2 regions of the Pseudonocardia oceanicola genome follow, and region 1 is predicted to be linked to the other one. Evidence: predicted binding sites of a transcription regulator. Region 1 holds the regulator's gene; the other holds the start of a gene.
The links. Region 1 encodes LexA, which represses DNA repair genes until DNA is damaged. Its sites were predicted from a motif close to CGAACACGTGTTCG; they were not measured.
Positions count from the first base shown of each region.

Region 2: the regulator LexA is predicted to act here: its motif matches at 2,734-2,747, upstream of imuA' (DnaE2-dependent mutagenesis accessory factor ImuA').

Region 1 covers NZ_JBJZON010000013.1:98,788-104,169, reverse strand. The annotation lists gene nrdR (transcriptional regulator NrdR) at 1-159, opposite strand, end outside; gene ACL02T_RS19310 (hypothetical protein) at 716-1,213, opposite strand; gene lexA (transcriptional repressor LexA) at 1,996-2,718, shown strand; gene ACL02T_RS19300 (universal stress protein) at 2,805-3,638, opposite strand; gene ACL02T_RS19295 (SMP-30/gluconolactonase/LRE family protein) at 3,723-4,799, opposite strand; gene hflX (GTPase HflX) at 4,768-5,382, opposite strand, start outside.
Region 2 covers NZ_JBJZON010000012.1:166,728-172,109, reverse strand. The annotation lists gene ACL02T_RS18780 (Y-family DNA polymerase) at 1-1,233, opposite strand, end outside; gene imuA' (DnaE2-dependent mutagenesis accessory factor ImuA') at 1,704-2,648, opposite strand; gene purH (bifunctional phosphoribosylaminoimidazolecarboxamide formyltransferase/IMP cyclohydrolase) at 3,638-5,197, opposite strand; gene purN (phosphoribosylglycinamide formyltransferase) at 5,194-5,382, opposite strand, start outside.

The sequences.
Region 1 (5,382 bases):
GCCGCTGCGCTTCAGCACGGCGAGGACGGGCTCCTCGACGGTGGTGAAGCGCTTCCCGCAGGCCTGGCAGGAGCGGCGGCGACGCGTCGCCGCACCCTCGTCGACCTCACGGGAGTCGATCACCTTGCAGTCCGTGTGACGGCAGAACGGGCACCGCATGCGGACCTCCCCGACTCGACCGCGCCGACGGTCCGGTCTGCACCGAACCCAACCTGTAGGCGAACGACACGGATGTAACCACAACATGTAGGGGTCTCGCCATTCGTGCGCGGCGAGTCCGTGCCAGCTTCCCCCGATCGGGCACGAACCTTCCACGTGGTCCCGGGCGCCCCGTCCCCGGGTGCCTCGGTGGCCGGGCGGCGACACCCCGTGACGGTCCGCAGGTCATGCACGCCCCTCGCGAGCACGGTGGCGGCGCGGGTGACGACGCGTATCCCCCGAGACCGCTCGGCGCATCGGCGACACGCGGATGAACAGCGGGGAACGCGCCGTCGGGGTGTCGCGGCGTGTCGTGCCGTCCGGCGTGTCGCCCGCGTCGGTACGCACCGTGGCCGGGCCGGAAGGCCCGCCACCCACGGGGCCGCTCACGGGTCCCACGCGCGGCCCGCGCGAGAGACCGCACTCCACGTGGGACCCCCGGCGTGCGCGCCCGACGACCGGCCGGTTCGCCTCCCCGGCGACCGCGGCGATCGTGTCGCCCGGCCGGGGCGGCGGCTCATCGCGCGACGACGTCGGCGAGCAACCCGAGGACGACCACGACCGTGGCCGAGGCCAGCGCGACCGCCACGACCGCGAGGACACGGTCGAGCACACCGGCCCGGGTCTCGCCCGCCAGCCTGCGCGCCCCGCCCGCGCGTTCGTACCGCGACAGCCGAGAGGGGCGGGGCCGCCGCGGCGGCACGCAGCGGGTGTCGGCGACGGCCGGACGGGGCCTGACGACCGGCCGGCACCCCGGCACCGCGACGGGCCCGTCGGACGGGCGGACCAACCGCGCGCGGGCCCCCGAGGCGTAGGCACCGAGGATCCGCTCCGGTGTGCCGTCGGAGCGGCCGCGGACGGGGTGCGCACGGCCACTCGGCTCGCGGACCCCCGACCGGGGCCGCGGACGGGCCGCCGGCCGCGGCTCGGCCCGCCTTTCGCCCGGCGCGGCAGCCCGCGCGCCGGCCGGCGCGCCGGCACGCACACCGGCCGCCGCCGCACTCCTGGGATCCATGACGACCTCCCACCACCGCGCCGACCTCACCCGAACCGGATGCCCGAGCGACCGGTCGAACGCGTGTGCGATTCCTATCAACCAGCACCGACAGAAAGCGGTGCCCGCCGTGACCGCGGTCGCGGCGGGCCGCCCCCTCACGCGGGGACGCGCAGGACGAGACCCCCGGGCAGCGGCGCCGCGTCGGCTGGCTGCGCGTCGTCCGCCGCGATCCCGTCCACGACGACACCGGCCCCGGCGGGCCCGACGCAGGGCACCGCCCTCCGTGATTCCCGCGCCCGCCACGCCGGCCCCCTCCGCCTCGTCCCCGCCGCTCAGCGGCCGAGTATCGCACACATGTTCGAATCGAACCTCTGTGCGAGTTTCTACCATCACGAGGGACGCCCGTCACGGGTCCTCGCCGACACGATCGGCGTGTCGTTCGAACATGTGTTTGGCGATCGGGCGGATCCGGACTACCGTCCGGAACCGACGGACCGGCCGGGCGTGACCGGGCGGGCCGGCCGGGTCCCTCTCGGCACCGGCCCGCCCGGCGCCGTGGGCCGCGGAACGGGAGTACGGCCCGCCGGAACGGGCACGACGGCCGGGCCGCGGATGCGCGGCGGCCAGGGCCGCGTACCGATCCGGACCGCGAGCCCCGGGCCAGGACTCCGGCCGGGCCAGGACCGGGCCAGGACCGGGGCACGGGCCGGGGCACGGGCCGGACCAGCGGGACACGCCCCCGGACCGGCACCGGGCCGGGACAAGAGCGTGAGACAGGCACACGAGGAGGCGGCAGGCAGATGGCACGGGACGAGCTCGGCGGAGCCGGCGAGACCGGCCGGGAGCCCGGGCAGGTGCGCGCCTTCCCGGACCCGCCGGCGGACCCGGTGGGCCTCACCCCCCGGCAGCGCAAGGTGCTCGAGGTGATCCGGGACTGGGTGGAGCGCTTCGGTTACCCGCCGAGCGTCCGGGAGATCGGCGACGCGGTGGGGCTGACCTCCACCTCGTCGGTGCACCACCAGCTGCGCACGCTGGAGCGGAAGGGCTACCTGCGGCGCGACCCCAACCGGACCCGCGCGGTCGACGTGCGCAGCCCGGAGGAGGAGTCCGGCGGCACCCAGGCCGCCGAGGTCCGTGCCGAGCGGCCCGCGCCGGCGTTCGTGCCGCTGCTCGGCAACATCGCCGCCGGTGGACCGATCCTGGCGGAGCAGGCGGTGGAGAGCGTGTTCCCGCTCCCGCGCGAGATCGTCGGCGAGGGCACACTCTTCCTGCTCAACGTCAAGGGCGACTCGATGATCGAGGCCGCCATCACGGATGGCGACTGGGTCGTGGTGCGCCAGCAGCCGGTGGCCGAGCAGGGCGAGATCGTCGCCGCCATGATCGATGGCGAGGCCACGGTCAAGACCTTCAGGCGCACGGACGGGCAGGTCTGGTTGATGCCGGCCAACCCGGCCTACGAGCCGATCGACGGCAACGAGGCGACGATCCTGGGCCGGGTCGTCGCGGTGCTCCGCCGGCTCTGACCGCGGTTCCCGCGCCTGCAGGTTCCCGCGCCGGCAGGTTCCCGCGCCGGCAGGTCCCGCGCCCGCGGGTTCCCGCGCTGCGCCCGTCAGCGGCCCGGGGGCGGGACCACGATCACGGGGTAGCGGGCGGTGCGGACCAGCACGCCCGCGACCCCGCCGAGCAGCAGGCGTGTCATGAGCGGGTACCCGCGCGCTCCGACGACCAGGACGTCCGTGCGCTCGGGCAGGTCGGCGAGGCCGGCGGCGACCGAACGCCCGATCACCACGTCGGAGAGCGCGTCGATCTCCACCGGCGCCCGGGCGAGCCCCTGCTGCGCGGTCACCCTCGCTGCGGGCACGTCGTCCTCGCCGCTCGCGACCACCACGAACCGCAGTGCGGCCCCGGTCCGGCCGGCGAGGTGCACGGCCAGGACTGCGGCCCGGTCGGCCTCCGCCGTGCCGTCGTAGGCGACCGTGACGACCGTGACGCCCTGGGCAGCCGTGTGCCGGTACCCCCGCGGCGCGATGGCGACGGGACACCGCGCCGACGGCAACAGCCGCTGCACGGTGCCGCCCGGGGCGAGCCGGCCGAGCAGACCGCCACCCGTCGAGCCGACCACCAGCACGGCGGCGCCGACCTCCTCGGCGTGCTCGGCGAGGACCGTCGCCGCGGGGCCCGGCCCGAGCGGGGCGAACTCCGGTTCGCCGGGCCCGCCGGCCCCACCGATCAGCTCCCGCGCCCGGCCGAACCGCTCCCGCGCGACCTCCTCGACCTTCTCCCGCCACCGCGGGTCGCGGGCCATCGCCGAGTAACCCAGCCCGTCCGTCGGGTGGACGGTGGCGACGACGTTCGTCAGCCCCGTCAACCGGGCCAGCTGTGCGCCCAGGACCAGGGCGTCGTGGCCTCCCGGCGTGTCCTCGTAGGCGGTCACGATCGGCACCGCGGCCCCCCTCCTCCCGGCGGGCTCAGCCTAGGTGGACCGCGACCGCCCGGACCCCCGGCGCGACCAGCCTTAACTGGCTCGTCACACGCGGGAGCGGCGCCGCGCGTGCAGCGCCATCGCGCCCGCGGCCAGGCCCAGCACGACGACGGCGGCCCCGGCCCCGATCGCCGCGGGCAGCCAGTCCGGGGCGGGCTCCGGCGGGGTCGCCGGCGGCGGTGGCGCGACGACGGGCTCGGCCGGTGCGGCGGCGAGCGTCGCAGCGACCGCACCGGGCACCGCACGGAGCCGGCCACGGTCCAGGCCGCGGGTCTCGGACCCGGAGAGCAGGGTGCCGTCCGGCAGGAACGCGAGTGCCTCGCCCTGGGGCTCGCCGGGCAGCGGGACCTGGAGCGGGGTGCCCTGCAGCGCCGCGACCAGGTCGCCCGACGCCGGTACCCGGTAGAGCCACGCGTCGGTGTAGGTCCGTAGCGCGACGACCTCGCGGCCCGCACTCGTCGCCCCACCGGTCACGGTGAAGGCCCCGAGGGCGCCGATCGGGCCGCCGGATGTCTCCGAGCGCGGGAAGCCCGCCGAGCCGGCGCGCATCAGCGGCGTGGGTCCGGGCACGGCGAGCGGCTCCGCGGGCCGGTAGACCCCGGCGATGCCGCCGACCTCCTTGGTGACGATCACGGGCACGCCGTCGGCGCCGATCAGGAGGGCCTCGGCGTCGTGCGGGCCGTCGGGGTAGGTCAGCCGGTGCAGCCGCGGGGCGCCGTCGGCCGGCAGCACGAGGAGGGCGATGGTGTCCCGGGCCCGGTCGTTGTCCCCGGTGTCGGCGACCCAGAACGCGCCGTCGGGCGCGACGGCGAGGTCCTCGGCGTCGTACGGGTCCAGGTCCGCGGTCCTTGTCCCGATCACCGCGCACGTGCCCGGGTCGAGCCGGTACAGCGCGACCCGACGGCCGCCGTCGCTCATCGCCCAGACTCGGCCGTCGGGGCCGACGGCGAGGCCGGAGAGCTCCACGAGCCGGCGATCGGTGACCGTGCAGCGCTCCTCGGGCGCCGCCGGCGCCGCGCCGGCCGGAACCGCGAGCAGCAGTGTCAGCAGGAGGACGGCACCGATCGCGAGCCCGATGCCGCGGGCGCGCTCAGCGCCGCGCAGCGACGTGCGCCCCGGCACCGGCGCCCACGGCCCCGTTCCCGGATCCGTCTGCACTGCGCGAGCCTGCCCGGTCCGCGCCGCCCGCCGGCGACCCCGCCCCCGCGACCGCGAACGGCACGGCCGCGACCGCGAGCTCCGGGCCCACCCGGACGTGCAGCCGGGTGCCCTCGGGCGTGTGCTCGGAGGCGAGCACCTCGCCGTCCGAGTGCAGCCGCGCGACCAGCCCGCCCTCGGTGTAGGGGACGAGCAGCTCGAGGTCGACCTCGGGGCGCGGGAGCCTCTCGGCGATGCAGGCCGTGAGCCGCGCGACCCCGTCGCCCCGGTGCGCGGAGACGAACACCGCGTCGGGCAGCAGGTGCCGCAGCCGGGCCAGCGCCAGGTCACCGGCCGCGTCCGTCTTGTTGACGACGAGCAGCTCCTGGGGCATGGTCCCGCCCTGCTCCTCGCCGATCTCGACCAGGACCTTGCGCACGGCGGCGATCTGGTCCTCCGGCAACGGGTCCGAGGCGTCGACGACGTGGAGCAGCAGGTCCGCCTGGGCGGCCTCCTCCAGCGTCGAGCGGAAGGCCTCGACGAGCTGGTGCGGCAGGTGCCGCACGAA
Region 2 (5,382 bases), on a different contig from region 1:
GAGGGGACCGGCGGCACGGGAGCCGGGCTCGCGGTCGTCGCCCCACGGGACGTACCGGACCCGCTCGTCCGGGTCGCGACCGCCAGCGAGGACCGCGGTGACCACGGATTCCGGACCGAGCAGCGCCTGGACCCGGACCAGGGCGCGCCCGGCCCGCTCGTCCGCCTCGCCGACGTCGCCCCACAGACCGAGCTGCAGCGCACCCGCGGTGACCGTCTCCTCCGGGGTGAGCCGCAGCTCGACGACGGCGCCGGAGCCGCCCCGGCTCAGCCAGGAGTCGAGCTGCCAGCGGACCCGGTCGACCGTGCCGGACGGGGTGAGCGGCTCGGCGCAGCGCCAGACCCGCACCAGCTCCTCCCCGCCCTCCGTACGCGCCCACACCCCCAGCCGGGTACAGGAGAGGCCGTGCCCGGCCAGCGTGCGGTGCAGCCGCTCGGCCAGCGCGCGGCCGGTGAACGCGGCGGCGTCGACCCGGGTGACGGGCGGGTCCAGCTCGATCGCGACGGCGAACGCCTCGGGCGGATGACGGCGCACCGGCGGGCGCGGGTCCAGGCCGCGGGCGAGCCGGTGGGCGAGGACGGCGTCGGCGCCGAACCGGGAGGCGACGTCGGCCTGGGCCAGCCCGGCGAACGCGCCCAGGCTGCGCAGGCCCAGCCGGCGCAGCAGGTCCACCAGCTCGGAGCGGTCCACCGCCGGATCGCGGTCGAGCTCCTCCACCCCGAGCGGGGCGAGGAACTCGGCGCTGCGCCCGGGTTCGACGCCCACCCCGCGGCGGGCGGCGAGCACGCCGGCGAACAGCCCGTCGGCGAACCCGGTCTGACACTCCACCCCGGTGCGCGCGGCGACCTGGTCGATCAGCCGCTCGGCCGCCTCCCGCTCGCCGCCGAAGAACCCGACCGGGCCCTTGGCCGGCAGCGCCAGCAGGCCCGGCCGGACCACCTCGACCCCCGGCGCCAGCTCCTCGACGGCGACGACCACCGGCTCGAACAGCCGCGCGTCGCGGTCCGGGTCCGGGGCGAGGACGGCGAGCTCGGGGCACCGTGCCTGGGCGTCCCGCCGGCGCAGCCCGCGCCGCACACCGGCCGCCCGCGCGCCCGCGGAACAGGCCACCACGCGGTTGGCCAGGAACACCGCCGCGGGGCGGTGGGCGGGGACGTGCGCGGCCTGCATCGCCGCGGTCACGGGCCAGTCCGGGGACCACAGCGCCAGCACCCGCTCGCCGGGCTCAGCCATGGGGATCCTCCGGGTGGCGGGCCGGGTCGGCCGGTGGTGGTGCCGAGTGTGGTCGGCCGGGTCTGCGGGGTGGTGGGGGTGGGTCGGGTGGTGGGAGTGGGTCGGGTGGTGGGGTGGGCCGGGTGGGGGCGGTCGGCCGGGTGGGGGCGGTCGGCCGGGTGGTGGGCGCTCGAGGCGCGGGGCTGGGTGATCGTCGCCGGGACCGATACCGGCCACCCATGGCGTCCAGCGGTCCGGGACGCTGATCACGGTCGAGTTACCGAACCGGACCTCGGCTGGTGATCGCCATCCGGGACACATCTCGGCCGCAAGTGGCGCCAGGGGGTCCAGGACAGCGATCACCGACCCGGTGCTGCGGTTGCCCTTGCAGGCTCCGCCCGCGATCGCCATCCGGGACACATTCCGGTCATGGACGGCGTCCAGCGGTCCGGGACGCCGATCACCGTGGTGGACGAAGCGTTCCCGGGGGCTCACGAGACCGCCGCCCTGGTCGCGAGGGTCTCCGCGGGCTCGTCGATCGTCGTCGCGGGGCGGATCTCCTCGCGCTCCGCGACCGTGCCGCCGGGACCCGGCAGCAACAACTCCCGCGCGCGGCCGGAGGTTCCCGTGCCGCGGCCGGTCGACCGCACCACCGCGCACCGCGAGCGCAACCGGCCCGCACCGCGCGCGGCGCCCCGCCATTCCACCCCCGAACAGCCGAGGACGAGATCGGCACCCGGCCAGGAACCCAGGACGAGCAGCACCGCGCCGCGCTGCCGCGCGCGCGCCGCCAGCCGTTGCCGGTCGGCCGCACGCACCCCCGCCCGCTCGGCGCCCGCGACCACGACGAGGTCCAGCCCGTCGAGCAGCGCGACGGTGACCGCGACGAGGTCGACCCCGGGCCTGGGCACGAGCGCGAGCCGCTCGAGCCGGATCCCGGCCTCCGCCGCCGCGACCGCGCCGAGCCCGGGCGCCCCGACCACGCCCGCCCACGCCCCCTCGGCCGAGGCCTGGGCGAGCAACCCGAACAGCAGGGACGTCGCTCCCGAGCTGGTCGGGACCGACACGGTGGAGCCGCGCCGCAGTCCGCCCCCGGGCAGCAGCGGCGCCAGCGGCGCGACGACCGGGAGGATCCGGCCGTCGTCGCCCGGGGTCGGCACGGGCCGGGCCGCCGAGGACCGGCCCTCCACGCGCCGCAACAGGCCACGGGCCGTCGCCAGCCGCTCGGCGGCGCCGTCCACCGCCGTTCCCGACGCCCGCGCACGGCCGGGCCGAACCGGTCGCCCCGCTCCGTGGACCCGACGGTCCCGGGCGCGGGCGTCGGCGGGTGGGCGGCCGCTCCCCACGATCACGCCGCCCTCCGGGTCCTCGCCCGGTCCGTGCTCCGGCCAGTCGACCGGCCAGGGATCCGGGTCGAGCGCCCAGGCCTCACTCACGCCGCCGCCACCCGGACTCGGAAGGGCCCGCGAGGGGGCGGGGGTACGAACTCCGCACACCCTCTGAGGCAGTCGCACATCCCGTCGACGACCTGTGCGGCGCCGCTTCGGGTGTGCAGGCCGGTCGGAGCGGGTGCGCCGGGTCCGGCAGCGAGCACGCGCGCCGCGTCGGCGGCGTAGCGCGTGCCGGGTGTGGGACGCGCGCGGTAGGTCGACTCCACGACCCGGCCGTGAGAGGGGTGTGCGGCTCGCCTGTCGAACCCGACCGGACGGTGCGCGGGGAGCGGGTCGGACGGGGCGGGGCGGATCGGTCGCCGGCAAAGCCCCGGCCACCGCAGCGGCACCGGTGCCGCGCGCGACACCGGCTCACGACTTGCTGAGAAACGGACGGCGCGGGCAGCCTGACGGCAGCTCACGACACACCTCCCCCGCACGACGGGCCACGCCGCGGGGAAGACGGCGTTCGAACCTTTGTTCGAACTCTAGCGCGGCTCGCCGACACCCTCAACCCGCGATCGGGTGGCCCCGGAGAGCGCTGGCCGGTGATCGTTCCGAGCGACACCTCAGCCCGGAGCCGACCACAACAGCGTGCCCGTCGGAGCGATCACCGAGGCCGTGATCGCTCCGAGAGTGACCGTGCGGCAACCACCCGAGCAGCAGCGTCACACTCGGAACGATCACGCACTCGACACAGGACGTGCTCGCTGTCCACAAGATCGACCCGAGTGTGACTGCACAGCAGTCGCCACGACCGCAGCGTCACCCCCGGAACGATCATCGACGGGGCCGGCTCGCCCGATCACCTTCCACGATCGCTCCGGATGTGACCGCACTGCTGCCGTCACGACAGCAGCGTCTCATTCAGAAGGATCATCGAAGGACACACTCGACCCGGTCACCCTTCCGACATCGTTCCGAAGGTGACCGCACCGCCGCCGTCACGGCAGCGCCGTCACCTTCGGAACGATCACGGCCGGCTGGCGCCGGGATCAGTGCGCGAAGTGCCGGGTGCCGGTGAGGTACAGGGTCACGCCCGCCTCGGCGGCCGCGGCGGTGACCTGGTCGTCGCGGATCGAGCCGCCCGGGTGCACGACGGCCTTGACGCCGCCCTCGATCAGCACCTCCAGGCCGTCGGGGAAGGGGAAGAAGGCGTCGGAGGCCGCGACCGCGCCCCGTGCCCGGTCCCCGGCCCGGGTGACCGCGAGCCGGCAGGAGTCGACCCGGTTGACCTGACCCATCCCCACGCCGACGGCAGCGCCGTCGGCGGCCAGCAGGATCGCGTTGGACTTCACCGCCCGGCAGGCCCGCCAGGCGAAGGCCAGGTCGGCGAGGGTCTCCCCGTCCGCGGCCTCGCCGGCGACCAGCTTCCAGGAGGAGGGGTCGTCGCCCGGGGCGTCGACGGCGTCCCGCTGCTGCATCAGCAGGCCGCCGCTGATCGGGCGGATCTCCGCGCCGTGCCGGGCCACCTCGGCGTCGATCCGCAGCAGCCGGATGTTCTTCTTCGACCGCAGGATCTCCAGGGCCTCCGGCGCGAACGCGGGCGCCACCACGACCTCGGTGAAGATGTCCTTGACCTGCTCGGCCATCTCCACGGTGACCTCGCGGTTGGTGGCGATCACACCGCCGTACGCGCTGACCGGGTCCGTGGCGTGGGCCTTGCGGTGGGCCTCGGCGACATCGGCGCCGACCGCGATCCCGCACGGGTTGGCGTGCTTGATCACCGCGACGGACGGCCTGTCACCGTGGTCGTGGGCGGCGCGCCAGGCGGCGTCGGCGTCGACGTAGTTGTTGTAGGACATCTCCTTGCCGTGCAGCTGCTCGGCCCGGGCCAGCCCCGACCCGCCGGCCTCGGAGGTGTAGATCGCGGCGGCCTGGTGTGGGTTCTCGCCGTAGCGCAGGGTGGCCTTGCGGGTCCACGTCGCGCCCGCCCACTCCGGGAAGGCCGACTCGCCGCCGGCCAGCACCGACCCCATCCACGAGGCGACGGCGACGTCGTAGGCCGCGGTGTGCCGGAAGGCCTCGGCCGCGAGCCGACGCCGGTCCTCCAGCACGAAGCCGCCGGCCGCGATCTGCTCCAGCGCCCACTCGTACTTGGCCGGGTCGGTGATCACCGCGAGGCTGTCGTGGTTCTTGGCCGACGCCCGGACCATCGCGGGCCCGCCGATGTCGATCTGCTCGACGCACTCGTCCGGCGTCGCGCCGGAGGCCACGGTCTCGGTGAAGGGGTAGAGGTTCGAGACGAGCAGGTCGAACGGCGCGACGCCCAGCTGCTCGAGCTGATCGAGGTGCTCCGGCCGGCGGGTGTCGGCGAGCAGGCCGGCGTGCACGCGCGGGTGCAGGGTCTTGACCCGGCCGTCGAGGCACTCGGGGAATCCGGTCAGCTCCTCGACGGGGGTGACGGGCACCCCGGCGTCGGCGATCCGCTGCGCGGTCGAGCCGGTCGAGACGATCTCCACACCCGCCGCGTGCAGGCCGGTCGCCAGGTCGAGCAGCCCGGCCTTGTCGTAGACGCTGATCAGGGCCCGCTTCACCGGCCTGCGTTCGCTCACTGGACATTCGCCTCTCGGTTGCACAGCGCCTGGTTGCACGCCGTCGTTCCGGTACACAACGTCGCGACGGTGGCCACCAGCAACCGGCGCTCCGCGATCTTGATGCGCTCGTGCAGTTCGGCCTCGGTGTCGCCGGGCAGCACGGGGACGGCCTCCTGGGCCAGGATCGGCCCGGTGTCCACGCC